4 regions of the Streptomyces sp. NPDC087263 genome follow, and region 1 is predicted to be linked to each of the others. Evidence: riboswitches for the same ligand, from Rfam matches in the RefSeq annotation. Region 1 holds a riboswitch; each other region holds the start of a gene.
What was found. A riboswitch is a leader RNA that binds a small molecule or an ion and turns the genes downstream of it on or off. The one in region 1 is predicted to bind cobalamin.

Region 1 (7,145 bases):
TGACCGGCTTCTCGGTCAGGGACTGGGCGTACGTCGTCCAGCGCACCGTCATCGGCTGGGGTCGGGAGATGTCGCCGGCCAGGATCGGCGGGCGGACGTAGCGGGTGCCGTACGACTGGACCCAGCCGTGCTGCGTGGCGAGGTAGCCGGTGAGCTGTTCGGCGAAGTACTGGACCATGTCGTTGCGTTCGGGCTCGCCGTGCACCAGGACGTCCAGGCCAATTTTCTCCTGGAAGGAGATCACCTCGCCGATCTCGGCCCTGATCCGCTCCTCGTACCCGGCGCTGTCGATCCGCCGCGTGCGCAGGTCGGCCCGCGCGGTGCGCAGTTCGGCGGTCTGCGGGAAGGAGCCGATGGTGGTGGTCGGCAGCAGGGGCAGGCCGAGGTGGGCGCGCTGGGCGGTGGCCCGCTCGGGGTACGGCCGGCTGCGGCGGGCGTCGGCCTCCGTGACGGCGGCGGCGCGGGCCCGTACGGCGGGGTCGCGGGTGATCGGGGAGTCGGCGCGGGCGGCCAGGGCGGCCCGGTTGGCGGCCAGTTCCGCGGTGATGGCGTCGGTCCCGAGGGTGAGGCCCTTGGCGAGGGTGACGATCTCGGTGGTCTTCTGCCGGGCGAAGGCGAGCCAGCCCAGGATCTGCGGGTCGATGTCACGCTCGGCGGCGGCGTCGAGCGGGACGTGGAGCAGCGAGCAGGAGGCGGCCACGTCGACCTGACCGGCCAGGCCCAGCAGGGTGCCCAGCGTGGCGAGTGACTTCTCCAGGTTGTTGACCCAGATGTTGCGTCCGTTGACCACCCCGGCGACCAGTCGCTTGCCCCGCAGACCGCCCACGGCGGCGAGGGCGTCCAGGTTGGCGGCGGCCGCGTCGGTGAAGTCGAGGGCGAGCCCGTCGACGGGAGCCTTGGCGAGCACGGTCAGGGCGTCGCCGAGCCGGTCGAAGTACGAGGCGACCAGCAGCTTCGGGCGGTCGGCGAGCCCTCCCAGATCGCGGTAGGCGCGTTCGGCGGCGTTCAGCTCGGCCGGCGTACGGTCCTGGACGAGGGCGGGTTCGTCGAGCTGTACCCAGGTGGCGCCGGCGGCTCGCAGGTCGGCGAGGACCTCGGCGTACACGGGCAGCAGCCGGTCGAGGAGGGTCAGCGGGTCGAAGTCCGCGGCCACGCCGGGCGCGGGCTTGGCGAGCAGGAGATAGGTGACGGGGCCCAGCAGGACCGGGCGGGCGGTCAGGCCCAGGGCGAGGGCTTCGCGGAGCTCGTCGACCTGCTTGGCGGAGTCGGTGGTGAAGACGGTGTCCGGACCCAGCTCGGGCACCAGGTAGTGGTAGTTGGTGTCGAACCACTTCGTCATCTCCAGCGGCGCCACGTCCTGCGTGCCGCGCGCCATGGCGAAGTAGCCGTCCAGGGCGTCGGTCACGACGGCGGTCCGGTGGCGTTCGGGGATCGCGCCGACCATGACCGTGGTGTCCAGGACGTGGTCGTAGTACGAGAAGTCGCCGGTCGGTACCTCGTGGACGCCGGCCCCGGCCAGCTGCTGCCAGTTGGTCCGGCGCAGGTCGGCGGCGGTGGCACGGAGAGCCTTCGCGTCGACGCGGCCCTTCCAGTAACCCTCGATCGCCTTCTTGAGCTCCCGGTTCGGACCCTGGCGCGGGTAGCCGTACACGGTGGCCTGCGCTGCCGCGGCTGCGGTCTTGGTGGTCACGGAAATCTCCTTCGCGAGATGAATCCCTGAGATCCCGGAGACGGGACGAGAGCGCGAAGGGGTGACACACCGAACGCGACGATCCTCGCGCGGAAAGGCACGGTCGTCCGTCTGGATATGTACGCCGACCCGCCCACGAGGTCACCGGGATGTCCGCGCACGATGGGTCGAGCACGGGCAGCGGGCAGGTCTTCGGACTTGTGGGCGCGTCCTCCGAAGGGCGGACACCTACTGGCCGTCGCTTCCCAGTCCCTCTCGGGTCCAGTGCGTATGACGGCGGTCGTTCCCACTCACCGCTGCGGGGCAGTCCCGGATTTCCACCGGGTTCCCTCTTACGACGCCTCCCGCCTGGCGGACGGGGCGAACCAGCTGCACGGACCAGCCTAAAGGGCTTCGGGTGACCGCGGGGACAACGCCCACATGCCGGATGGGGGGATGAGACATGCCGTCCCTGCGATCCGCGTCGGGACCGGGCCGCCGCCTCACCGCGGGTTTTGCCTGACGTTGGTTGCGGGAGTCGGCCATCGGCGTTCCTATTGTCGCCGTTCGCCGCACGTACCGCCGAGTTTCACACAGGGGCCATGAGGCCCTTCCTTGTCGTTCGGTGCTCTTGTCACACTCCAATCGCACACGTTCCAGCAGCAGCCCGGCCACCCGGTCATCCCGCGGTGCCGTAGTTCGGTAGTTCCGTTGTTTCCGTCAGGACAAGAGGTCACCCAGCCCATGCCTCAAGTGAATCGGCGCCGCTTCCTCCAGGTCACCGGCGGCACCGCGGCGCTCACCGCGCTGTCCAACAGCGTCGAGCGGGCCGCGGCGCTGCCCGCGTACCAAGGCTCCGGCACGATCGACGATGTCGAGCACATCGTCGTCCTGATGCAGGAGAACCGTTCGTTCGACCACTACTTCGGCTCGCTCAGGGGTGTCCGCGGCTTCGGCGACCCCCGTCCGGCCACGCCCTCGGGTGGCAGGTCGGTCTGGCACCAGTCGGACGGCGCCAAGGACGTGCTCCCCTTCCGGCCCGACGCCGACGACCTGGGCCTGCAGTTCATCCAGGACCTCCCGCACGACTGGAATGACGGACATGCCGCCCTCAACAAGGGCAAGTGCGACAAATGGGTGCCCAGTAAGTCGTCGACGACGATGGCGTACCTGACGCGCGAGGACATTCCCTTCCACTACGCACTGGCCGACGCGTTCACCATCTGCGACGCCTACCACTGCTCGTTCATCGGCTCCACCGACCCGAACCGCTACTACATGTGGACGGGCTACACCGGAAACGACGGCACCGGCGGCGGCCCGGTCCTCGGCAACTACGAGGTCGGCTACGACTGGACGACGTACCCCGAGCGCCTCGAAGCGGCCGGCGTCTCCTGGAAGATCTACCAGGACATCGGCGACGGCCTGGACGCGAACGGCTCCTGGGGCTGGATACCCGACGCCTACCGCGGCAACTACGGCGACAACTCGCTGCTGTACTTCAACAAGTACCGCAACGCCAAGCCCGGCGACCCGCTCTACGACAAGGCGCGCACCGGCACCGACGCCCGCAAGGGTGAGGGCTTCTTCGACCAGCTCAGGGCCGACGTGCAGGGCAAGAAGCTGCCGAAGATCTCCTGGATCGTCGCGCCCGAGGCCTTCACCGAGCACCCCAACTGGCCCGCGAACTACGGAGCCTGGTACATCTCCCAGGTCCTGGACGCGCTCACCTCCGACCCCGAGGTGTGGGGAAGGACAGCGCTGTTCGTCACGTACGACGAGAACGACGGCTTCTTCGACCACCTCGTACCGCCGTTCCCGCCGCAGTCCGCCGCGCAGGGCAAGTCCACCGTCGACGTCGGGCCGGACCTCTTCGCGGGCGACGCGAGCCACACGGCGGGCCCCTACGGGCTGGGCCAGCGGGTGCCGATGCTCGTCGTCTCGCCCTGGAGCAAGGGTGGTTACGTCTGCTCCGAGACGCTCGACCACACCTCGATCATCCGGTTCATGGAGCGCCGCTTCGGCGTGCACGAGCCCAACATCTCGCCCTGGCGGCGGGCGATCAGCGGCGACCTCAGCTCGGCCTTCGACTTCGCCCACAAGAACGCTTCGCCGGTCACGCTGCCGGACACCGACGGCTACGAACCGCCGGACAACGACCACCACCCCGACTACGTGCCGACCCCGCCCGCGAACCCCGTCCTGCCCAAGCAGGAGCCCGGCTCGCGGCCGGCCCGCCCGCTCAAGTACGAGCCCGCGGTGGACGGTTCGGCGGACGCGGCAGCCGGCACGTACACGCTCACCTTCGGCTCGGGCGCCGAGGCCGGCGCCGTCTTCCTCGTCACGTCCGGCAACCGCACCGACGGCCCCTGGACCTACACGACCGAGGCCGGCAAGAAGGTCGACGACACCTGGAACTCGGCGTACTCGAACGGCTCGTACGACCTGACGGTGCACGGCCCCAACGGCTTCCTGCGCACCTTCAGGGGCCCGGGCAGGAAGGCCGGACCCGAGGTCACCGCACGGCGCGTGGGCGACAACGTCGAGCTGACCCTCACCAACAAGGGCCCCGGAACGGTCAACCTGAAGGTGAGCAACGGTTACGGCGGCCGGCCGAAGTCGTTCAAGGTGCGGTCGGGCGCGAGCGTGCGGCGCATGTTCGACCTGCGGGCGAGCAAGCGCTGGTACGACCTGACCGTCGTCTCCGACGCGGACGCGAGCTTCCTGCGCAGGTTCGCCGGACATGTGGAGAACGGCCGGCCGGGCGTGAGCGACCCGGCGATCGTGACCGACTGAGGGGAGGGAACGGGCGGTCACGGCCCCTCCGTGACCGCCCGTTCCATGGCGGTTCTACAGCGCGGTGAGATGCCCCGCGTTCGGTTGCTGCGGCAGCAACGAGGGTTCGTACGCCGCCGACTGAGGTTCAAGGGCCAGCACCGCGGCGACCGGATGGTCGTCGACCGGCAGCGGGGGCTGTGGCGTCGAGCGGGACAGCGTCACCACACCCCAGGCCGCGATGCCCGCTCCCACGAGGGCCAGCAGCACACCCGCCGCGCCATCCTGGAGCCGTTCGCCGAGCAGGGACAGACCGATCACCGCGGCGGCCACCGGATTGGCGAGCGTCACCACGGCGAGCGGCGCGCCGAGGCCGCCCCGGTACGCGGTCTGCGACAGGAACAGTCCGCCCACCGCGAAGGCCGCCACAAGCACCGCCACCACGATCACCTGGGCGCTGAGCAGCGAATCCGAGCGGTCGGTCGCGGCCACCGTCACCGTCTGGGTGAGCGCCGAGGCGACGCCGGAGGCGAATCCCGAGGCGGTCGCGTGCCGCAGCCCCGGCCGTGCGCCCCGGCGCGCGAGAGCGCCGATCGGGACGGCGGTCGTGGTGGCGACGCCCAGTGCCTGCGGCAGGCTCAGCACGTTGTCGGGCGCAGGACCGGACGCCGTGACGAGCAGCGCCGCAAGACCGGTCAGGGTGAGCGCGGTGCCACGCCACTCGACCGCGCTGACCCGTCGCCCGGCGACCCGCGCACCCAGCGGCACCGCGGCCACCAGGGTGAGCGCCCCGAGCGGCTGCACCAGCGTGAGCGTGCCGAACTTGAGCGCGGCGACATGCAGCAGCGCGGCGGACGCGTTCAGCGCGACCGACCACCACCAGGCGCCGCTGCCCAGCAGCCGCAGCACACCGGAGTCCGAGCTGCGGGACGCGAGCCGCTCCTGTGCCACGGCCGCGGCGGCGTACGCGACGGCCGAGAACAGCGACAGGACGACGGCGGCGACCGTGGCGTTCATCGGCCGGCTCCCACGAGCTCCGGTATGTCCCGTACGGCGTCATCGGCAGGTTCCTGTGTACGCCCCGCCTTTGTCGTCGTCCGGTGGGGCAGGTGGATCACCGATAGGGCGATGCCGAGCAGCGCGGCCGCCACGATGGCGTCGAGCCAGTAGTGGTTCGCCGTACCGACGATCACCAGCAGGGTGATCAGCGGATGCAGCAGCCACAGCCAGCGCCACCGGGACCTGGTCGCGGCGATCAGACCGATCGCGACCATCAGGGCCCAGCCGAAGTGCAGCGAGGGCATCGCCGCGAACTGGTTCGCCACCGCGTCGGTCGCGGGGTGCGCCCCGTACACCGTGGGCCCGTACACCTGTCCGGTGTCCACGAGCCCCGCGGCCTTCAGCAGCCGCGGCGGCGCGAGCGGGAAGAAGAGATGCCCCACCAGAGCGGCGCCGGTGACCACCGCCAGGACGCGGCGCGCCCATACGTAGTGGGCCGGGCGCTTCAGATACAGCCAGACCAGGAAGGCCACGGTCGCCGGGAAGTGGACGGTCGCGTAGTAGGTGTTCGCGATGTGCACCAGGGTGTCGCTGTGCAGCAGCACGCCCTGTATGTCGCTCTCACTCGGCAGGTGGAGGGCGCGCTCCCAGTCCCACACGCGGTCCGCGTTGCGGAAGGCCTCGGCGGTGTGACCGGCGGCCAGTTGCCGCCCGATCTTGTAGACGAGGAAGAGGCCCACCACGAGCAGGAGTTCGCGCAGCAGCGGCGGGCGTGCGGCGGTGTCGTTCGGCGGGTGCGCCACTTTCTCGTACGGTTCGGCCCGGCCGGGCGCCGCGTCGGTCTCCGGTTCGGTTGCGGATTCTGCAGGCTCGGTTCGGGAATCCATCCCCCGGCCCCCTTGCTGACGGTCTTGCGTGGGGTGGTGCGTGGTGAGCCCAGGACAAGGTCCACTCCATGCCGGTCCACTCGACAACGGAGTGGGTCCTGTCCAAGGCTCATCGATACGCCAGTGTACCGATACGAGAGTGTACCGATACGCCTCCGTTCCGGTACAGTGGCGTATCGATTAGACTGTGTGAGACGGACCACCGAACCCCACCGTGTCGATCCGACCGAGCGAGGAGAAGAGCATGACGTCGCAGGCCGCGGACGGACCGGAGACGGTCGTCGCCTCGCGCCGCTCCAAGATCACGCCCGAGCGTGAGCAGGAGTTCTACGACGCTGTGATCGACCAGCTCCGCGAGTGCGGCTATGACGCCTTCACCATGGAGGGCGTGGCGGCGAGCACCCGCTGCAGCAAGTCCACGCTCTACCGGCAGTGGAAGACGAAGCCCCAGTTCGTGGCGGCGGCGCTGCGCGCCAACCGCTGCCCCCGCTTCCTGGGCATCGACACCGGCTCACTCGCCGGAGATCTGCGCGCCGCGGCGCGCGCCGCCGGTGAGTGGTCGGGCCGGGACACGCAGCTGCTCCAGGCGCTCGGCCACACCGTGATGGCGGACGAGGAGCTCCAGCGGGCCCTGCGCGAAGCGCTCGTCGAGCCCGAGGTCGCCGCCCTGAGGGGGATGATCCAGCGCGCGGTCGACCGAGGTGAGATCCCCGCCGATCACCCCGCGCTGGAGTTCATTCCCGCGCAGGTCATCGGCGTGATGAGGGTCCGGCCCGTGCTGGAGGGGGAGTACGCGGACGCGGCTTATCTCACAC
Region 2 (7,145 bases), on a different contig from region 1:
TGTCGTCGTCGAGGCGATGCGTTTGCGTCCGGCCGTATGGATATTGACGCGGCGGGCGGTGACCGAAACCGAGCTGGGCGGCTATCGCATTCCGGCCGGTGCCGACATCGTCTACAGTCCGTACGCGGTCCAGCGCGACCCGCTGTCGTATGAGCGGCACCGTGATTTCGACCCCGACCGCTGGCTTCCGGAACGGTCCAAGGACGTGCCGAAGCACGCTATGCGACCGTTCAGCGTGGGTAACCGGAAGTGCCCGAGCGACCACTTCTCGATGGCCCAGCTGACCCTCATCACGGCGACGGTCGCGTCGAGGTGGCGCTTCGAGCAGGTGTCCGGCTCCAATGACGCGACACGCGTCGGCATCACGCTGCGGCCGCACCGGCTGCTGCTGAAGGCCCTTCCGCGCTGATCCCGCGTCCGTACTGGCGCACGTTCAGGCAGCCTGCGGGCCCCTGAACGTGCGCCGGTACGCCTGCGGGGTCGTCCCCAGACTCCGTACGAACTGATGGCGCAGCGCCGCCGCGTTCCCGAACCCCGTGCGGCCCGCGATCGCGTCCATCGTCTCGTCCGACGCCTCCAGGAGGTCCTGGGCAAGCAACACCCGTTGGCGCAGGATCCAGCGGTAGGGCGTGGTGCCCGTCTCCTGCTGGAAGCGGCGCGCGAAGGTGCGGGGCGACATGTGGGCGCGGGCCGCGAGCTGTTCGACGGTCACCTCCTCGTCCAGGTGGCGCTCCATCCACACCAGCACCTCGCCGACCGTGTCGCACTCGCTGCGCGGCAGCGGCCGCTCGATGTACTGGGCCTGGCCCCCGTCGCGGTGCGGCGGTACCACCATGCGCCGTGCGATGGCGTTGGCGACCTCCGGCCCGTGTTCCTTGCGCACGATGTGCAGGCAGGCGTCGATCCCGGAGGCCGTGCCTGCCGAGGTGATCACCGGGTCCTCGTCGACGTACAGCACGTCCGGCTCGACGATCGCGCGCGGATACTGCCGGGCGAGCATCTCGGCGTGATGCCAGTGCACGGCGCAGCGCCGCCCGTCCAGGAGCCCGGCCGCGCCGAGCACGAAGGCCCCGGAGCAGACACTGAGCACCCGGGCGCCACGGTCCACCACCCGGCGCAGGGCGTCGAGCAGCTCGGGCGGATAGTCGCGTACGGCGTAGGCCCTGCCGGCCGGTACGACGACCAGGTCGGCCTCCTCGAGGCGGTCCAGGCCGTGGGGAGTGGAGACCGTCAGCCCGGGGACATGGGTGCCGAGCGTCGACCCCTCGGCCGAGACGGCCGCGAAGTCGTACACGGGCAGCCCCTCGTCGCCGCGGTCGAGACCGAACACCTCGCAGACGACGCCGAGTTCGAAGGGGTGTACGCCGTCGAGCAGGGCGACGGCCACGTTCTTCAGCACGACTTCACCTCGTCCGGTGGTTCGGGCCGGCCTGTCCGGCGTCTTCGGCCGGGAGTCCGGGGTTGGTCCCCGGACGGGCACAGCAGGGCGTTTACCAGTGTGCCTCAGAAGTGGCAGTAATTCGAGGGTGTGCGGCAGTCCTGCCACTGACCCCGGTGGGCGATCGGCGCGACAGTGGACGACATGAACGCACTCACAGACACACTCACCGTCCTCGGAATCCTCCTGGTCCTGGCCCTTCCCGCACTGGTCGGATACGCCCACGAATGGCGCATCGACCGGCAGCTCCGGGCGGCGGCCGTGCGCCGGTCCGGCCAGGCCTCGGCCGAGCGGGACCTGCGCGGTCTCACCACGAACGATGTCGCGCGTGCGGCGTGAGCGGCGACGAAAAAGCGGCATGAGAGGCAAGGGAAAAAAGTGACCGCCCCCGGCCTCACGGCCCGGGGCGGTCACTGTGACAGCGGCAGTTCCTAGAAGTCCTCGTCCAGATCGACGGTGCCTTCCACCGCCACCTGGTACGCGGACGCGCGGCGCTCGAAGAAGTTCGTCAGCTCCTGGACGCCCTGGAGCTCCATGAACGAGAACGGGTTCTCCGAGCCGTACACCGGGGCGAAGCCCAGGCGCTGGAGGCGCTGGTCGGCCACGCACTCCAGGTACTGGCGCATCGAGTCGGTGTTCATGCCCGGCAGACCCTCACCGCACAGGTCGCGCCCGAACTGAAGCTCGGCCTCGACGGCCTCCCGCAGCATGTCGGTCACCTCCCGCTGAAGCTGCTCGTCGAAGAGCTCCGGCTCCTCCTTGCGGACGGTGTCGACGACCTCGAAGGCGAAGGACATGTGCATCGTCTCGTCGCGGAACACCCAGTTGGTGCCGGTCGCCAGGCCGTGCAGCAGACCCCGGCTGCGGAACCAGTAGACGTACGCGAAGGCGCCGTAGAAGAAGAGCCCCTCGATGCACGCGGCGAAGCAGATCAGGTTGAGCAGGAAGCGGCGGCGGTCGGCCTGGGTCTGCAGGCTGTCCAGCTTCTCGACCTCGTTGATCCACTTGAAGCAGAACTCGGCCTTCTCGCGGATGGAGGGGATGTTCTCCACCGCGTCGAAGGCGGCCGTGCGGTCGTCCGGGTTGGGCAGGTAGGTGTCCAGCAGCGTCAGATAGAACTGGACGTGCACCGCTTCCTCGAAGAGCTGGCGGCTCAAGTACAGCCGCGCCTCAGGGGAGTTGATGTGCTTGTAGAGGGTCAGCACCAGGTTGTTCGCCACGATCGAGTCGCCTGTCGCGAAGAACGCCACCAGGCGGCCGATCATGTGCTGCTCGCCCTCCGAGAGCTTCGCGAGATCGGCGACGTCCGAGTGGAGGTCGACCTCCTCCACAGTCCAGGTGTTCTTGATGGCGTCCCGGTAGCGCTCGTAGAAGTCGGGGTAGCGCATGGGGCGGAGGGTGAGTTCGAAGCCCGGGTCGAGAAGGTTCTTCTGGGGGGTACTCACTGGCAGGCCTCGCAGGAATCGGGGTTTTCGAGGGAGCAGGCGACGGCGTCCTCGTCGGGGGTCGCCTGCACGGGGATGGTCTTTTCGGGCTGTGCCTGCGCCTGTGCCGCGCGGGCGATGCGGGTCGCCGGGCGGGAGCGCAGGTAGTACGTCGTCTTCAGACCCGACTTCCAGGCGTACGCGTACATCGAGGAGAGCTTGCCGATGGTCGGCGTCTCCAGGAAGAGGTTCAGGGACTGCGCCTGGTCGAGGAACGGGGTGCGGGCCGCGGCCATGTCGATCAGGCCGCGCTGCGGGATCTCCCACGCCGTGCGGTACAGGTCGCGGACGTCCTGGGGAACCCAGGTGAAGCCCTGCACCGAGCCGTTGGACTCGCGCAGCGCCTCCCTCGTCTGCGCGTCCCACACGCCGAGCTTCTTCAGCTCGGCCACCAGGTAGGAGTTGACCTGGAGGAACTCGCCGGAGAGCGTCTCGCGCTTGAACAGGTTCGACACCTGCGGCTCGATGCACTCGTAGACGCCCGCGATGGAGGCGATGGTGGCGGTGGGCGCGATCGCGAGGAGGAGCGAGTTGCGCATACCGGTCTTGGCGATACGTTCCCGCAGGGTCGTCCAGCGCTCGGGCCAGGTGAGTTCGGTGTCGTAGTGGTCCGGGTGCAGGACGCCACGGGCCGTACGGGTCTTCTCCCACGCGGGGAGCGGGCCGTTGCGCTCGGCGAGGTCCGCGGAGGCCTCGTACGCGGCGAGCATGACGCGCTCGGCGATACGGGTGGAGAGCGCCTTGGCCTCCGGCGAGTCGAAGGGCAGCCGCAGCTTGAAGAAGACGTCCTGGAGGCCCATCGCGCCGAGGCCGACCGGGCGCCACCTGGCGTTGGAGCGGCCCGCCTGCTCGGTCGGGTAGAAGTTGATGTCGACCACGCGGTCCAGGAAGGTGACCGCCGTGCGGACGGTCTCGTCGAGGCGCTCCCAGTCGATGTCCCCGGCCGTCGTGTCGACGAACGCGCCCAGGTTCACCGAGCCCAGGTTGCAGACCGCCGTCTCGCCGTCGTCCGTGACCTCCAGGATCTCCGTGCAGAGGTTGGAGGAGTGGACGGTGTGGCCCGGCTCCGCCGTCTGGTTGGCGGTGCGGTTGGCGGCGTCCTTGAAGGTCATCCAGCCGTTGCCGGTCTGCGCGAGGGTGCGCATCATGCGGCCGTAGAGGTCGCGGGCGGGGATCGTTTTCCTGGCGAGGCCCTGGGCTTCCGCCTTGTGGTAGGCCGCGTCGAACTCGTCGCCCCACAGGTCGACCAGTTCGGGCACGTCGGACGGGGAGAAGAGGGACCAGAGGGCGTTCTCGTTCACCCGGCGCATGAACTCGTCCGGGATCCAGTGCGCCAGGTTCAGGTTGTGCGTACGGCGGGCGTCCTCACCGGTGTTGTCGCGCAGCTCCAGGAACTCCTCGATGTCGGAGTGCCAGGTCTCCAGGTAGACCGCGGCCGCGCCCTTGCGCCGGCCGCCCTGGTTCACCGCGGCGACCGAGGCGTCGAGGGTCTTCAGGAACGGGACGATGCCGTTGGAGTGCCCGTTCGTGCCGCGGATCAGTGAACCGCGGGAGCGGATACGGGAGTACGAAAGGCCGATGCCGCCCGCGTGCTTGGAGAGGCGCGCGACCTGGTGGTAGCGGTCGTAGATGGAGTCCAGCTCGTCCAGCGGGGAGTCGAGGAGGTAGCAGGACGACATCTGGGGGTGGCGCGTGCCGGAGTTGAAGAGGGTGGGGGAGGAGGGGAGGTAGTCGAGGCGGCTCATGAGCCGGTAGAGCGCCTCGACTTCGGTGAGGGCGCGCGTTGTGTCGTCTTCAGCCAGGCCCGACGCCACGCGGAGCATGAAGTGCTGGGGCGTCTCGACGACCTTGCGGGTGATCGGGTGGCGCAGGAGGTAGCGGCTGTGCAGCGTGCGCAGGCCGAAGTAGCCGAAGCGGTCGTCGCCTTCCGTGTCGATCAGTGCGTCCAGGCGGGCGGTGTGCAGGCGTACGAAGTCCGCTGTGCGGTCGGCGATGAGGCCCTCGCGGTGGCCGACGGTGACCGAGTCGGAGAAGGTCCGCACGCCCTGCGAGGCGGCTTCCGCCGCGATACTGACCGTCAGGAGCCGGGCGGCCAGCCTGGAGTAGACGGGGTCCTCGGAGATCAGGCCCGCCGCGGCCTCGGTGGCCAGCTCGCGCAGCTCCACAGCGATTTCGGAGGCCCCCCGTGCGGAGCGGCCACGCAGCGCGGCGGCGGCGACCCGGCCGGGGTCGGCGCCGGGGAGGTCGGCGGTGAGGTCGGTCAGGGTCCGCAGCAGTGCGGTACCGGGGCCGTCCGTCTCCACCGGGGCCTGCTGCGTAGTCGCTGAGGCCGGGTCGACTGGCGCGATGGTCACGTGGGGCTCTCCCTCGCTGGGCACGGGGCCTTGGGGAGGGTGGCGGGGCACACGAGCGCACGCTTTTGGGCAGCGATGCGCCGCGTCCACCGGCCCATTCCGCGAGGCCCGGACGTCATGTCACCCGGGCCGGCTGGCCGGGGCGCACTGTCGGCAGGTCCTCGGACTGGACTCCATACGCGAACGAACGCGCATAAGTACACCGTTGCGGGACAGTTCCGGATTTGCACCGGATTCCCCTGCGGCGACAGCGAGCATGAGCATACATCTTGTGTTGGGCTGCTGTGGTACCCCCACATGTTGTGTCGTGTCACGCCGCCGAGGTGTCGTCGTGGGTCGGGGCCGTACCGGAGCATCCGTCCTCGGTCTGGCGCGGAATCGGTCACTTTTCGAGCGAACGGTGTTGACGCGCCATCCGCTGCGGGCGGACATTCCGGCACGTCCCCTTCTGACGGAGGGGGCCTCCATCTCCCTAGCCCGTCCGGCGTGGGCTGCCGCGCCCAGACCCCCGCTGCCGGTCTGAACGGCCTTGTCCTCAACAGGTACGGGACGGGTAGGGGCGGAGGGGGCGAAAAATCCCTCCCTCGGCCCCCACCCGGCGTCTAGTGGGTTGTTCCCGCCGTCGCCGGCGGGAGTTCCACCTGTACGCCCTTGTCGCCGGCGTCTGCCGTGTAGTCCTCGGGGCTTGTCTCGTCGATGCCGTCGGGGGCGTTGAAGGCGCGGAGGGCGAAGGTGAGGATCACGGTCACCACGACGTTCAGGACGAAGGCCGTCAGGCCGATGTAGCCGATCTCACCGATGCCGGGGATCTCCTTGGAGCTGCCGCCGAAGTGCTTCTGGGTGGGGGAGGCCACGCCGTACGCGGCGAGGGTGCCGTAGAGCATGCCGACGGCCCAGCCCGCGAGGAGGGCCCAGCGGTGGAACCAGCGGGTGAAGAGGCCGCCGACCAGGGCCGGGAAGGTCTGCAGGATCCAGATGCCGCCCAGTAGCTGGAAGTTGATGGCGACCGTCTTGTCCATGGTGAGGACGAAGACGAGGGCGCCGACCTTCACGAGGAGGGAGACCAGCTTGGAGATCTTCATCTCCTGCGCGGGAGTGGCGTCCGGCTTGATGAAGTCCTTGTAGATGTTCCGGGTGAAGAGGTTCGCCGCCGCGATGGACATGATGGCGGCGGGGACCAGGGCGCCGATGCCGATCGCCGCGAAGGCGACGCCCGCGAACCAGTCCGGGAACATGTTCTCGAAGAGCTGGGGGATCGCCAGCTGGGCGTTCTCCACCTTCACCCCGGCCGCGATCGCCATGAAGCCGAGCAGGGCCAGGAGGCCCAGCATGAGGGAGTACAGAGGGAGGATCGTGGTGTTGCGACGGATCACCTCGCGGCTGCGGGAGGAGAGCGTCGCCGTGATCGAGTGCGGGTACATGAACAGGGCCAGCGCCGAGCCGAGGGCGAGGGTGGCGTACGTCCACTGGCCGGCCTCGGCCGGGACGGTCCCGCCCGCGCCTGCTGCCGTGTACTTGTCGTTCGCCGCCTTGAAGATCTCGTCGAATCCGCCCAGCTTGATCGGGATGTAGATGATGGCCACCGCGATCACGATGTAGATCAGGGTGTCCTTCACGAACGCGATCATGGCGGGGGCTCGGAGGCCCGAGGAGTAGGTGTACGCCGCCAGTACGCCGAAGGCGATCAGGAGGGGGAGGTCCTTGACGAACCAGTTGGTGTCGTCGCCGCCTCCTACGCCCATGACGTCCAGAACCGCCTGGATGCCGACCAGTTGGAGTGCGATGTACGGCATCGTGGCGAGGATGCCGGTCACGGCTACGGCCAGGGACAGGCCCTTTGAGCCGAAGCGGCCACGCACGAAGTCCGAG
Region 3 (7,145 bases), on a different contig from region 1:
GGCGCCGCCGAGTTCGCAGCCGACGACGTCGGTGGCGGTGTAGGGCCGGAAGTACGAGGTGTGGCAGGCGGCCTGGATGTACTTGGCGGCGGTCTCGTCGCGGCAGGCGATGACGGAGGCGGCGGGTTGGTGCGCGGCGATCTCCCGGGCGAGGTTCGGGCCGGAGATGACCGCGACTCGCTCGTCGGGAATGCCGGTGACCTCGGTGATCACCTGGCTCATGCGAAGTCCCGAGTGTGTCTCGACGCCTTTCATGAGGCTGATCACCACGGCGTGCGGTTCGATGAGCGGGGCCCAGACGGCGAGGTTGTCGCGGAGTGTCTGGGCGGGGATCGAAAGGATCACGAGGTCGGCGTCACTGAGGGCTTCTGCGGGGTCTGTGGTGGCGCGCAGCGTGTCCGGGAGGACGGCGCCCGGCAGATAGGCGGGGTTCTCGTGGCGCGTGTCGATCGCGTCGGCGACTTCGGAGCGCCGGGCGTGCACGAGGACTCCGTTGCCCGCGTCGGCGAACACGGCCGCCATGGTCGTACCCCACGAGCCCGCCGAGAACATCGCGACGCGAGCCATCTGCTTGTTCTCCTTCTGCGGCAGTACCCGGCACCCTATCCGGCGACCAGGGGGCGGGGACCGACGCTGAGGGTGACGACGATGGCCTCGCGCCCGGCTTACGTGGTGAACGGCCACCGGTGTTCGTCCGGACGTGCGCGCGGCCTACGTGGTGAACGGCCACCCGCCTTCGTCCGTACCCCTCGTCGAATACGACCGTCCGCGCGTGCGGACGGAAGCAGTCCCGAGACGGAGAGGCGACGTGCCGCAGCAGCAATCGCGAGGACATACCGGCCGCAACCTGGCACGCGGCGCCGCACTCGTCGGCAGCCTGGCCCTTCTCCCGCTGGTCACGGCCTGCGGCGGCGGCGAGGACGACGCCGCGGCGGACCGTGGGCAGGCGGAGATCGCCGCACCCTCGGCCGCGGTCGTGGCGCCGGCCAAGGTCGAGGTGATCGCCAACCTGACCGGGTGCAAGGTGCAGATCCGCACCGAGGCGGACGAACTGCGGGTCGGTGTCTGCCACACCGAGAACGCGGACTACGCCATCACGACCTTCCCCGAGGAGAAGTACAAGCTGACGTGGCTGGACACCGCCGGCGTGTACGGGGGCAAGTACCTCGTCGGCACGCGCTGGGTCGTCACCGCGCCCGAGGAGATGCTCGAGCCGTTCCGCACGAAGCTCGGCGGAACCATTCAGCAACTGCGTGGCATGGGCCCCACCCCGAGTTCGTCGTAGCTTGCGAACATCCACGCCGTACGTCGCTGACCTGCGCATCGTGATCAAGCCGATATTGACAGCGGTACTGATCACTACGGAAGGTGCATGTTCGGACGACTGGGGTGGGAACGTGGAACGGCGGCAGTACGACGTGGAACGGCGGCAGTACGCAGAGCGGTGCTCGGAGCTTTTCGCGGTGGGTGGATTCGCCGCTGTGAGGACAACCGCGGAGGCAGGGCTCGAGGAGTGCGGGCCGGATCCCGTTCTCTTCCGCTGGCTCGGGCAGGCACACGCCGCGGAGGACGAGGACGACCACGACGCCGAGGCCGAGGCCGCGTATCGCCAGGGCCTCGCGCTCGCGCCGGACGATCTCGGGCTCCTGGTGTCGTATCTGGAGCTGAGCCTCCGCGCCGACGCCTTCGCCTACTCGGGGCGTGCAGCCCGTGCGGTGCCCTTGCAGGCCAGGATCGAGGAGTTGGCGCCGCCCGGGTCGCCCGAACGTGAGCGCGTCGATGCCGCCACCGGCTGGGCCGGACGCGGCTACTGGGACGACGTGAAGTCAAGTGCCGTTCAGGGGCAGGCTCATCAGGAAGCCGTCGCGGAACAGAGCGTGCTGGTCACCGAGGCGCTGCGGCGAGCCGCCCGCGGAGAGTCCGACGCGGGTGACGGAGAAGACCTCAAGGCCGCCGAACTGGCCGCGGCCGTCGAGCTCTTGCAGGGGCCCCGAAACGCACCGCTGCGCCTGCTGCTGGCCCATCGGGTCGCGGCGTATGTGCTGACGTTCATCCTGTCGTTCAGCCTGAACAAGACGCTGGTGTGGAGCGGAGTGGTGGACTTCAGCATGTGGGGCTGGTTGTTCTGGATCCCGTTGCTCGCCGCGGAAGGCAAGCTCCGCGAGGCCAAGAGGCTGGGACGGGAGCGCGTCATCGCGCGCATACAGCAGCGCCACGAGGAGACGAACACGGTCTGACCGCCGGGCCGTCGGTCGCAAATGCGTGGGAGGGCGCCCTCGTTGACAGTGGCCGCCCGAGTCGCGTCACCAGTGCCCCACGGGTCGCACCGGCCGCGTCACCAGGCAGGAGAGGAAGATCACGCCAGGTGACGCGGTCTTGGCCATGCACGCGACACACGGTACCGTCGGTCCGTTATCGACGACGGCGAGACGGAAGCCGGTGAGAGTCCGGCACGGTCGCGCCACTGTAAATGGGACGCCCATCGAGGTACTCCCTGAGTCAGACCCGTGGCCGTCGTCATGTGCACCACCGAGATGGGACGCGAACTCCCAGAGGAGGCCCTGCCATGGCGCAGCACGTCGCCCAGCCGACAACCAACACCCCTGTCATTCCGGCCAAGTTGCCGCTCAAGGACATCGCCCCCTGGGCGATCTTCTTCGGCGTTCTGATGCTGGTCCTGTTGTACTTCGTCGGCGCTGAGCAGGGCGCCACCTCCGTCGTCTCCGGCGAGGAAGTCCACGAGTGGGTGCACGACGCCCGCCATCTCCTCGGCTTCCCCTGCCACTGACGAAGGACGCCGCGCACCTCATGAACTCCGCAGCAGTAAGAAACCTTCTCGTGCGGGGCATGCTCGCCGGCCTCGGTGCCGGCGTGCTCGCCCTGATCGTCGCCTACTTCCTCGGTGAGCCGAGCGTCGACAGCGCGATCAGCTTCGAGGAGGCCCATGCCTCGGGCCACGAGCACGAGGTCGAACTCGTCTCCCGCAGCCTCCAGTCCACCGCCGGCCTCGCCACCGGTGTGCTGATCTACGGGGTCGCCTTCGGCGGCATCGCCGCCCTCGCCTTCTGCTTCGCGCTCGGCCGCGTGGGCCGTTTCGGTGCGCGGGCGACGGCGCTGCTCCTGTCGGGGAGCGCGCTGCTCGCCGTGTACGTCGTGCCGTTCCTCAAGTACCCGGCCAACCCGCCCGCGGTCGGCAACGGCGACACCATCGGCAAGCGGACCACCCTGTACCTGCTGATGATGGTGCTCAGCGTGCTCCTCGCCATCGCCGCCACCATCCTGGGTAAGCGGCTCGCCCCGAAGGTGGGCACCTGGTACGCCACCGTCTCGGCGGTGGCCGCCTTCGCCGTCGCGATCGGACTGGCGTACGCGTTCCTGCCCGTCATCAACGAGGTGCCGGCCGACTTCCCGGCCACCGTGCTGTGGCGCTTCCGCGTCTCGGCGCTGGCGATACAGATCACCCTGTGGGGTGGCTTCGGTCTGGTGTTCGGCGAACTGGCCGAGCGGTTGCTCCACCCCAAGCCTGCGACGGCCACGGCGGGACGACCGGTCGCCGCCCCCCACTGACATGACCACATGACCCGCCACACGAGCCAGGGCCCACGGAACCATCCGGGGGCCCTCTCGCGTACCGCCCACCCGGAGATAGAGACAGCAGTCGAGGGCGAGGGCGAGGACTGTCCGCGCCGCGCGATAGCGCCCTTGTTACGTCGCCACCGGGAGCCCGACGCCTGCGGCAACCGGAATCCGGCAGCCGCTAGTCCTTGCCGCCGAAGGTCCTGAGAATGCGCTCGGCGGCGAGTGTGGCCGTCAACTCGCCGTCCCTGACCTGCTGTTCGAGGGCAGGTGTGAGGGCTCGTACGGCCGGATCGGCGTGCAGACGGCCCAGGAGTTCGTCGCGGACCATCGTCCAGGTCCAGTCGACCTGCTGGTCACGGCGTTTGGCGGCGAGCCGGCCGGACGAGTCGAGGAGCGTGCGGTGCTGTTCCAGGCGGTCCCAGACGGTGTCCAGGCCGGCCGACTCGCGGGCGCTGCAACTCAGTACGGGCGGCGTCCAGGCCGCGTCCCTGCCGTGCATGAGCCGGAGCGCGCCCGCCAACTCCCGTGCGGCTGCCTGCGCGTCGCGTTCGTGCGGTCCGTCCGCCTTGTTGACGGCGATCACGTCGGCCAGTTCGAGGACGCCCTTCTTGATGCCCTGGAGCTGGTCGCCGGTGCGGGCGAGGGTCAGCAGGAGGAAGGAGTCGACCATGTTCGCCACGGCCGTCTCGGACTGACCGACACCGACCGTCTCCACCAGCACCACGTCGTAGCCCGCGGCTTCCATCACCACGATCGACTCACGCGTCGCCTTGGCGACCCCACCCAGCGTGCCGGCGGTGGGGGAGGGCCGGATGAAGGCCGCCGGGTCGACGGCCAGGCGCTCCATCCTCGTCTTGTCGCCCAGGATCGAACCGCCCGTACGGCTGGAGGACGGGTCCACCGCCAGCACCGCCACCCGGTGGCCGAGCGCGGTCAGCATCGTGCCGAAGGCGTCGATGAACGTCGACTTGCCCACGCCCGGTACGCCGCTGACGCCGATCCGCCGCGCCCGGCCGCTGTGCGGGAGCAGCTCGGTCAGCAACTCCTGGGCGAGCGCCCGGTGCTGGGGCCGGGTGGACTCGACGAGGGTGACGGCGCGCGCGATGAGCGCGCGCTTCCCGTCGAGTACGCCCTTGACGTAGGTGTCGAGCTCGATCACAGGTCGTGCCCGAGATCGGCCGAGAGCCGCTGGACGAGGTCGTGGGCCGCGTCCGGGATCACCGTCCCGGGCGGGAACACGGCGGCCGCCCCCATCTCCAGCAGGGTCGGCACGTCCTGCGGCGGGATCACCCCGCCCACGACGATCATGATGTCCGCGCGGCCCTCCGCCGCCAGCTCCTCCCGAAGCGCCGGTACGAGGGTGAGATGGCCGGCGGCCAGCGAGGACACCCCGACGATGTGTACGTCCGCCTCGACGGCCTGGCGGGCCACCTCGCCCGGGGTCTGGAACAGCGGGCCGACGTCCACGTCGAAGCCGAGGTCGGCGAAGGCGGTGGCGATCACCTTCTGGCCGCGGTCGTGACCGTCCTGGCCCATCTTGGCGACCAGGATGCGCGGGCGGCGCCCCTCGGCCTCCCCGAAGGCGTCCACGAGCGTGCGTGTGCGGTCCACGGACGGGGACTCGCCGGCTTCGTTGCGGTACACACCGGAGATCGTACGGATCTGGCCCGCGTGCCGCCCGTACACCTTTTCCAGGGCGTCGGAGATCTCCCCGACGGTGGCCATGGCGCGCGCCGCGTTCACCGCCAGCTCCAGCAGGTTGCCCTCGCCGCCGGCCGCCCGCGTCAACGCCTCCAGCGAGTCCTGGCAGACCCGCTCGTCGCGCTCCGCCCGCAGCCGCCGCAACTTCTCGATCTGCTGCGTCCGTACGGAGGAGTTGTCGACCTTGAGGACATCGATCTTCTCGTCCGTCTCCACCCGGTACTTGTTGACGCCGATGACCGGCTGGCGCCCCGAGTCGATCCGGGCCTGGGTGCGGGCCGCCGCCTCCTCGATGCGCAGCTTGGGGATGCCCGCGTCGATGGCCTTGGCCATACCACCCGCCGCCTCGACCTCCTCGATGTGCTGCCAGGCCCGCCGGGCGAGGTCGTACGTCAGCTTCTCCACGTACGCGCTGCCGCCCCAGGGATCGATCACCCGGGTGGTGCCCGACTCCTGCTGGATCAGCAGCTGTGTGTTGCGGGCGATGCGCGCCGAGAAGTCGGTGGGCAGGGCGAGTGCCTCGTCCAGGGCGTTGGTGTGCAGCGACTGGGTGTGGCCCTGGGTGGCCGCCATCGCCTCCACACACGTACGCGTGACGTTGTTGAAGACGTCCTGCGCCGTCAGCGACCAGCCGGAGGTCTGTGAATGGGTGCGCAGGGAAAGGGACTTGGCGTTCTGCGGGTCGAACTGCCTGACCAGTTTCGCCCACAGCAGTCGCGCCGCCCGCATCTTGGCGATCTCCATGAAGAAGTTCATGCCGATCGCCCAGAAGAAGGACAGCCGGGGCGCGAACGCGTCTACATCCAGGCCGGCTTCGCGCCCCGCCCTGATGTACTCCACACCGTCCGCGAGCGTGTACGCCAGCTCCAGGTCGGCCGTCGCGCCGGCCTCCTGGATGTGATAGCCCGAGATCGAGATGGAGTTGTACCGCGGCATCCGCTGCGAGGTGAAGGCGAAGATGTCGGAGATGATCCGCATCGACGGCTTCGGCGGATAGATGTACGTGTTGCGGACCATGAACTCTTTGAGGATGTCGTTCTGGATGGTCCCGGCCAACTTCTCGGGCGGTACGCCCTGTTCCTCCGCCGCCACGATGTAGAGGGCGAGTACGGGGAGCACGGCGCCGTTCATCGTCATCGACACGGTCATCTTGTCCAGCGGGATGCCGTCGAAGAGCTGCCGCATGTCGTAGATGGAGTCGATGGCCACGCCCGCCATGCCGACGTCGCCGGTCACGCGCGGGTGGTCGCTGTCGTAGCCGCGGTGGGTGGGCAGGTCGAAGGCGACCGACAGACCCTTCTGGCCCGCCGCGAGGTTGCGCCGGTAGAAGGCGTTGGACTCCTCGGCCGTGGAGAATCCCGCGTACTGGCGGATCGTCCAGGGCTGGTTGACGTACATCGTCGGGTACGGCCCGCGCAGATACGGGGCCATGCCCGGATACGTGTCCAGGAAGTCCAGGCCCTCCAGGTCGCTTCCGGTGTACAGCGGCTTGACCGCGATGCCTTCGGGGGTCTCCCAGAACGCCTCGTCGCCACCGAGCGCCTTGCGCCACTCGTCGGTGCTGCCGTCAGCGGTGGGCGTCCCCAGTTCGATTCCGGAGAAGTCGGGGATTCCCATCAGGACACTCCCATACGGTCGAGGGTGGCGGAGAGCACGGCGACGGCGTCGCAGCCCGCGAAGACGTACGCGTCGACATCGGTGTACTGCCCCGGCCGGCCAGCCAGGAACACATGCCGGGCGCCCGCGGCCCTGAGGGTCTGGGCCGTGCTCCCGGCCCTCTCCTCGTAGAGCGCGTCGCTGGAGCACAGGCAGACCTCGGTGGCGCCGCTGTCCTCGAAGGCGCCCTCCGAGACGGACTCGATGCC
Region 4 (7,145 bases), on a different contig from region 1:
CCGCCGCCGAGAATGTGCAGGCCGTCCCTGATCTGCACGTCCTTGATCTCGCACAGATAGCCGTCGATGTGCATGACGAACGAGTCGAAGTCACCGTCGTCCGGCTGGTCGTCGACATGCAGGTCGTGGTGCAGCTCGGCCGCCTTGACCAGCGTCCAGATCTGCGCGCGCACGGCCGGAGCCTTCGTCGGGTCCAGGTCGGACACGAGCGCGTACTCGTCGAGGAGCTGCTCCAGCTTCGCCAGATCGCCGTACGTGTCGGCGCGCGCCATCGGCGGTACGAGGTGGTCGACGACCGTGGCGTGCCCGCGCCGCTTGGCCTGGGTGCCCTCGCCGGGGTCGTTGACGATGAAGGGGTAGATGAGGGGGAGTTCACCGAGCACGGCGTCGGGCGCGCAGCCGCCACTGAGGCCGAGTCCCTTGCCGGGCAGCCATTCCATCGTGCCGTGCTTGCCCATGTGGACCACCGCGTCCGCGCCGAACGAGTTCTCCAGCCACCGGTACGCGGCCATGTAGTGGTGTGAGGGCGGCATGTCCGGGTCGTGGTAGATCGCGATCGGGTTCTCGCCGAAGCCGCGCGGCGGCTGGATCATCACGACGACGTTCCCGAACTGGAGGGAGGCCAGCACGATGTCGTCGCCGTCGATGTACAGGTTGCCCGGCGGCTCGCCCCACGCCTCCACCATCCCGTTGCGCAGCTTGGGTTCGAGCTTGTCGAACCATGCCTGGTAGTCGGCGAGCGGCACGCGTGCGGGGGCCGACGCGAGCTGTTCCTCGGTCAGCCACTCGACGTCGTGGCCGCCCGCCGCGATGAGGCGGTGGATCAACTCGTCGCCGTTGTCCGGGTATTCCGTCAGCGCGTATCCGGCGCCCCGCAGCGCGTCGAGCACCCGCACCGCCGAGGCGGGCGTGTCGAGACCCACCGCGTTGCCGACCCGGGAGTGCTTCGTCGGGTAGGCGGTGAAGACGAGCGCGAGTTTCTTGTCCTTGTTCGGCTTGTGCTTCAACCGGGCGTGGCGCACGGCGATTCCGGCGACGCGCGCGGCCCGCTCGGGGTTGGCGACGTACACCGGGACGTCGTCGGGACCCTGCTCCTTGAAGGAGAACGGCACGGTGATGAGCCGCCCGTCGAACTCCGGGATCGCGACCTGCATCGCCGCGTCCATGGGGGAGAGGGCGGCGTCCGACGCCTCCCACGCGGCATGCGAGGAGGTGAGGCAGAGCCCTTGCAGCACAGGGATGTCGAGGTCGGCGAGCGCCCCGATGTCCCAGGCCTCCTCATCACCTCCGGCCGAGGCCTCCGAGGCGTGCGTGCCGCCGGCCGCGAGCACGGTGGCGACCAGCGTGTCGGCCCTGGCGAGGATCTCGTACAGTCCCGCGTCGGCGTCACGCAGCGAACCGCAGTACACGGCAAGGGCGTTGGCCCCCCGCGCCTCGATCGCGTCGCACAGCGTGTCGACGAAGGCGGTGTTGCCGGACAGCTCGTGCGCCCGATAGAAGAGCACGCCGATCGTCGGCCGGCCCTCGACGAACGCCCGCTCGCCGCTCACACCGAACTCGGCCATCTTGCGCGGCTCTTCGAAGCCCTCGCCGGTGAGCAGCACGGTGTCGGAGAGGAAGCGGGCCAGTTCGGCCAGGTTCTCCGGGCCGCCCTCGACGAGATAGCGCAGCGCCTCGGCGACCACCCCGGCGGGCACGGACGACTCGGCCATCAACTCCGCGTCGGGGACGGTCTCCCCGCCGAGCAGCACGGTCGGAATGCCGGACGACTTGAGGAAGGCGAGCCCGTCCTCCCAGGCCCGCTTCCCGCCAAGGAGCCGTACGACGGCGACGTCCGCGCCCCTGACCAGCTCAGGGAGTTCGGTGGTGACGTCCACCCGGGTCGGATTGCCGATCCGGTACGCGGCGCCGGAGGCCCGGGCCGCCAGCAGATCCGTGTCGGCGGTCGACAACAACAACACTGTGCTCATGCGGGCGCTCCCGGTGGAATGAAAGGCAGTCCTGACGGCGCGCCCGACTCGATGAGCCGCCACAGCGCGTCCGTATCCGCGTGTTCCTCGATCAGATCGCCGAGCAGGTCCAACTGCTCCTCGCGCAGCGCCGCGAACGACGTGTCGGCGGCCGGTACGAAGCGGCGCCCCGCGGCGGCCGCCACCTCGCGCAGAAAGGCACGCCGGAACCCGTCCGACTCCAGCGAGCCGTGCCAGTGCGTGCCCCAGACCTCACCGACCCGGCACCCGTCCAAGAAGGCTTCCCCGCCGGTGACCTGGGCAACGCCGTGATGAATCTCGTACCCCTCGACATGCTCGCCGAGCGCCTCGCCCACGGGCCGCGTGAGTGTCTTCTCCCGCGCGAACCGCACCCGTACAGGTAGCAGCCCGAGCCCGTCGACATGACCGGCCCGCGACTCGACCTCGTCCTCGATGTGCTCACCGAGGAGCTGGAAGCCGCCGCAGATACCGAGCACGGGCCGCCCCTCGGCGGCCCGTCGGGCGATCGCGTCCGCGAGCCCGCGCTCCCGCAGCCACTCCAGCGCCTTCACCGTGCCCCGGGTTCCGGGTACGACGACGAGGTCCGCGTCGGCCAGTTCCTCGGCCCGGTCCACGAAGCGCACGACGACACCCGGCTCGGCGGCCAGCGCGTCCACGTCCGTGAAGTTGGACATGAGGGGGACGGCGCAGACGGCGACCCGGAGGATGTCCTGGCCGACGGGGTCGGCCACCGCCGACTCCCGGACGGCCCCCCGCAGCGAGACCGCCATCCCGTCCTCCTCGTCGATCCCGAGGCCGTGCCGGAAGGGCAGCACGCCGTAACTGGGCCGCCCGGTGAGCCCGTGGAGCATGTCGAGCCCCGGCTCCAGCAGGGAGACGTCCCCGCGGAACTTGTTCACCAGGAACCCGGCGACGAGTTCCTGGTCCTCGCGGGACAGCAGCGCGACGGTCCCGAAGAAGGACGCGAAGACGCCCCCACGATCGATGTCGCCCACGACCAGCACGGGCAGTCGCGCATTGCGCGCGATCCCCATGTTCACGATGTCCGTCCGCCGCAGATTGATCTCGGCAGGACTCCCCGCCCCCTCGCAGATCACCGCGTCATACGTGCCCCGCAACTCGGCGAGGCACTCCAGCACGGTCCCTAGCAGCGCCTCCTGCCGCCCGCCGTGGTAGCCGCGCGCACTCATCTCACCCACGGGCTTCCCCATGAGCACGACCTGACTGCTCCGGTCACCCCCCGGCTTCAGCAGTACGGGATTCATGAGCGCGGTCGGCTCCACGCGCGCGGCCTGCGCCTGCATCGCCTGGGCCCGCCCGATCTCGGCGCCCTCCCGCGTCACGAACGAGTTCAGCGACATGTTCTGCGCCTTGAAGGGCGCCACCTTGACGCCCTGCCGCACCAGCCACCGGCAGATCCCGGCGGTCACGACACTCTTGCCCGCGTCGGAGGTGGTCCCGGCGACCAGCAGCCCGCCGCTCACGAGGCACGCCCCTTCATGAGGAGCCGTCCGGCAGCACACACACCCAGCGCGAGCCAGCTCACGCGCCGCGACAGCCGTACGGCCCGCTCGATGTCACCGACCGCGACGGCGCGCCCCCCGCCGTTCAGAACGGGCCGGTGCTCGACCCGTCCGCCGTATGCGAGGGTCCCGCCGAGCCGCACCCCGAGCGCCCCCGCGAACGAGGCCTCCACCGGCCCGGCGTTCGGGCTCGGATGCTTGCAGGCGTCCACCCGCCACGCGCGTACGGCGCCCCGCGGATCGCCTCCGGCAGCGCCGGCGAGGGCAGCGGTGAGTCGCGCCCCCGGCCAGCCCGCGACATCGTCGAGCCGCGCGGAGGCCCAGCCGTAACGCCGGTACTTGGGCGACTTGTGCCCGACCATGGCGTCGAGCGTGTTCACGGCCCGAAACCCGACAAGCCCGGGCACACCACCGACGGCCCCCCACACGAGGGCCCCCACCACGGCGTCGGAGGTGTTCTCGGCGACGGACTCGACGACGGCCCGCGCGATCCCGTCCGCGTCGAGCGCCTGCGGATCCCGCCCGCACAGATGCGGCAGCCGCTCCCGGGCCAGCTCGACATCGCCGGCTTCCAGCGCGCTGCCGATCGCCCGGGCTTCCCGGCCGAGCGAGGTCCCCCCGACGACGGCCCACGTGGCGGCGGCGGTCAGCGCGAGGGAGGCGGTATGTGATCCCCGTACGGAATGACTCGCGAGCGCCGCGAGCACGGTGGCACCGCCCGCACACACGGCCGTGTGCAGCGCGCCCCAGCCGCGGTCGTCCCGCCACAGCACCTGCTCCACGGCTCCCGCGGCCCGCCCGAACGCGGCGACCGGATGCCCGTGGCGGGGATCGCCGAGCAGTAGATCACCGAGGAGGCCGGCGGCGGCGCCGTACGCGAAGACGCGATCGGCACGCACCGGTTCAGCCGACCGTCAGGTCGGGCACAACCGTCGTTCGCAAGGCACTTGGGCAGCCGCGCATGGCGATATGTCCTCACTCAGGGTGTCCACGCCCTGGTTCGAAGAGACCGACGGTGGGAGTTCCTGGCTTCCGGGGACTACCTTCCCCGGTGACAGTGGCGGGACCGCGCCGGATTCGCACCGGCTTCCTCTCGTGCCGTCGTACTTGGCTCCGGCAGTCCACCACGGTGTTGGAAGACCCGTCAACTTGCTGTTGACCTGCGGAGGGAGAGTGTGCGAAGGCCCACATACGGGTGGGGCGTGGGACGTTGACACGTCCCACGCCCCACCTTGTTTGTGCGCTTGTCCGACGTGACCGTCAGGCGACGATCAGATAGATCCCGTACGCCACCGCCGCCGCGCAGGCGGCGAAGCAGGCGTACGCGCCGGTGACCGCGAGAGCGGCGGAGCCGCCCTGTGCCGAGGCCGACTCGCGCCTGGAGAGGCCGACGATGCCCAGGGTGAAGAGGCCGACGAGGGCCACGGTGGTCACGAGGCTGACTCCGAAGACGGAGCCGAGGGCTGCCCAGTCGATGTGCATGCTGTTCGTTCCTTACACCGTGGCCGGAGAGGTGGGCTCCGCGTCCGGGGACGGGATGGTGGCCTTCAGTTCGCCGGTCAGGTCCCCGGTGAGCGGACCCGCGGGCGGCGGGGTGACCGCGGCGATCGCCACGGTGACGACGCCCGAGGGCTCGGCGGTGACCTCGTTGACGTTGTCGATGGTCACCGGCTGGCGGCGTGACAGCTTCCAGATGGTGCCCGCGCCGGCCACCAGGAGTACGCCCGTCAGGACGATGCCCCAGGTGCCCTGCTTGGTGAGGAACTCCGCGCCCGCGCCGACCAGGCCGGCCGCCGGGAGCGTGAGGCCCCAGGCGATGAACATCCGGCGCGCGGTCGACCAGCGGACGACACCGCCCTTGCGGCCGAGACCGGAGCCCATCACGGCGCCGGAGCAGGACTGCGTGGTGGAGAGCGAGAAGCCCAGGTGGGAGGAGGCCAGGATGACCGTGGCCGCGCTGGTCTGGGCGGCGAAGCCCTGCGGCGGCGCGAGGTCGGTGAGGCCCTTGCCCATCGTGCGGATGATGCGCCAGCCGCCCAGGTAGGTGCCGAGCGCGATGGCCATACCGGCCGAGATGATGACCCAGGTGGGAGGGTTCGAGTCCGGCGCGATCACACCGCCGGTGACCAGCGCGAGGGTGATGATGCCCATCGTCTTCTGCGCGTCGTTCGTGCCGTGGGCCAGCGAGACGAGGCCCGCCGAGGCGATCTGCCCGGCGCGGTAGCCCTTGGCCGTCGCCTTCTCGTCGGCGCGGCTGCCGATCCTGTACGTCAGCCTGGTGGCCAGCATCGCGGCGAGTCCGGCCACGACGGGCGCGGCGATCGCGGGAAGCAGCACCTTGGTGACGACGGTCGAGCCGTTCACGGACGACCAGCCGGCCGACATCACCGCGGCGCCGATGAGGCCGCCGAAGAGTGCGTGGGAGGAACTGGAGGGCAGACCCAGAAGCCAGGTCAGCAGATTCCAGAGGATGGCGCCGACGAGCGCCGCGAAGATCACTTCGGTGCGTATGCCCTCTTCGTTGATGATCCCGCCGGAGATCGTCTTGGCGACCTCCACGGAGAGGAACGCACCGACGAGATTCAGCACGGCGGACATGGCCACCGCCGTCTTGGGTCTGAGAGCACCGGTCGAAATGGTCGTAGCCATCGCATTGGCGGTGTCGTGGAAACCGTTCGTGAAATCGAACACGAGAGCGGTGACGATCACGATTCCGAGGAGGAGCGTGATGTGTTCCATTTACCCAGGCTTCTGTTTGACGTCAGTGGCACGAGGACCGTAGGCAACCTGGGTGAACGGAAGATGAACTTGGGCGGGCTTTCGAGTGTCTCTATGGCGAGCGCTCCTCCAATTGTGCCGGAGGGCGGCTCTAGGTCCGGTCCGATGTCTCGAACATAGGCGGAATTCTGGGTTCCGATAGCTCCGCCAGGTCCTGTCGGCCTAGCCCTTCGCGAGCTTCTTGAGCTGGGTCGTGGATCCGTTGAAGAGATTCTGGTCGCCCGGCAGGCTGCCGCTGTTGTCGTACTGCCAGAAGGTCCAGAAGGACCAGCCGGCCGGCAGGGTACCCGCGGTCGCCGAGTCGTAGCGCGCGAGCCACAGGGAGTGGTTCGCGCCGAAGGCGCTGCTGCTGCCGGTGCAGGTGTTCCACCAGTGCGTGGTCGTGTAGATCACCGGACGGCGTCCGGTCTGCCGCTTGACCTCGTCGCTGAAGGCCTTGATCCAGCTCACCATCCTGGCTTTGGTCAGGCCGTAGCACTTGTTCGTGCCGTACGGGTTGTACTCGATGTCGAGCGCGGGCGGCAGCGTCCAGCCGTCCGCCCGCCAGGCGCCGCCGTTGCGCACGAAGTGCGCGGCCTGGGCGGTGCCGGACGACTTGTTCGGCAGGGCGAAGTGGTAGGCGCCGCGGATGATGCCCGCGTTGCGTGCCCCGTTGTACTGCTGGCTGAAGTACGGGTTGCGGTAGGTGTGGGACTCGGTCGCCTTGACGTAGACGAACTGTGCGCCCTTCGCCTTGGTGCTCGGCCAGTCGACGTTCTTCTGGTGCGAGGAGACGTCGTGCCCCTTGGGCTTGCCGGCCGCGGAGGCCGGAACCTCGGCGAGAGCGGTTCCCCCGACGGTGAGTGCTGTGACG

Region 2: another riboswitch for cobalamin. It lies ahead of ACIPC1_RS07915 (ribonucleoside-diphosphate reductase subunit alpha); the one in region 1 lies ahead of metE (5-methyltetrahydropteroyltriglutamate--homocysteine S-methyltransferase).
Region 3: another riboswitch for cobalamin. It lies ahead of ACIPC1_RS09620 (CbtB domain-containing protein); the one in region 1 lies ahead of metE (5-methyltetrahydropteroyltriglutamate--homocysteine S-methyltransferase).
Region 4: another riboswitch for cobalamin. It lies ahead of ACIPC1_RS38310 (cobalamin biosynthesis protein); the one in region 1 lies ahead of metE (5-methyltetrahydropteroyltriglutamate--homocysteine S-methyltransferase).

Annotation. Positions count from the first base shown of each region.
Region 1 is NZ_JBIUYT010000007.1:92,023-99,167, reverse strand. Features, by position in the region: gene metE (5-methyltetrahydropteroyltriglutamate--homocysteine S-methyltransferase) at 1-1,690, opposite strand, end outside; cobalamin riboswitch at 1,856-2,075, opposite strand; gene ACIPC1_RS23125 (phosphocholine-specific phospholipase C) at 2,414-4,465, shown strand; gene ACIPC1_RS23120 (DMT family transporter) at 4,520-5,461, opposite strand; gene ACIPC1_RS23115 (phosphatase PAP2 family protein) at 5,458-6,330, opposite strand; gene ACIPC1_RS23110 (TetR/AcrR family transcriptional regulator C-terminal ligand-binding domain-containing protein) at 6,575-7,145, shown strand, end outside.
Region 2 is NZ_JBIUYT010000002.1:594,952-602,096, reverse strand. Features, by position in the region: gene ACIPC1_RS07935 (cytochrome P450) at 1-409, shown strand, start outside; gene ACIPC1_RS07930 (GlxA family transcriptional regulator) at 434-1,399, opposite strand; gene ACIPC1_RS07925 (hypothetical protein) at 1,583-1,777, shown strand; gene ACIPC1_RS07920 (ribonucleotide-diphosphate reductase subunit beta) at 1,870-2,826, opposite strand; gene ACIPC1_RS07915 (ribonucleoside-diphosphate reductase subunit alpha) at 2,880-5,276, opposite strand; cobalamin riboswitch at 5,411-5,547, opposite strand; gene mctP (monocarboxylate uptake permease MctP) at 5,879-7,145, opposite strand, start outside.
Region 3 is NZ_JBIUYT010000003.1:54,972-62,116, forward strand. Features, by position in the region: gene ACIPC1_RS09605 (NAD(P)H-dependent glycerol-3-phosphate dehydrogenase) at 1-567, opposite strand, end outside; gene ACIPC1_RS09610 (hypothetical protein) at 809-1,285, shown strand; gene ACIPC1_RS09615 (hypothetical protein) at 1,482-2,237, shown strand; cobalamin riboswitch at 2,389-2,531, shown strand; gene ACIPC1_RS09620 (CbtB domain-containing protein) at 2,567-2,788, shown strand; gene ACIPC1_RS09625 (CbtA family protein) at 2,809-3,567, shown strand; gene meaB (methylmalonyl Co-A mutase-associated GTPase MeaB) at 3,758-4,738, opposite strand; gene scpA (methylmalonyl-CoA mutase) at 4,735-6,897, opposite strand; gene ACIPC1_RS09640 (methylmalonyl-CoA mutase family protein) at 6,897-7,145, opposite strand, start outside.
Region 4 is NZ_JBIUYT010000017.1:63,052-70,196, reverse strand. Features, by position in the region: gene cobN (cobaltochelatase subunit CobN) at 1-1,970, opposite strand, end outside; gene ACIPC1_RS38315 (cobyric acid synthase) at 1,967-3,475, opposite strand; gene ACIPC1_RS38310 (cobalamin biosynthesis protein) at 3,472-4,413, opposite strand; cobalamin riboswitch at 4,514-4,655, opposite strand; gene ACIPC1_RS38305 (hypothetical protein) at 4,775-4,996, opposite strand; gene ACIPC1_RS38300 (anion permease) at 5,009-6,253, opposite strand; gene ACIPC1_RS38295 (lysozyme) at 6,455-7,145, opposite strand, start outside.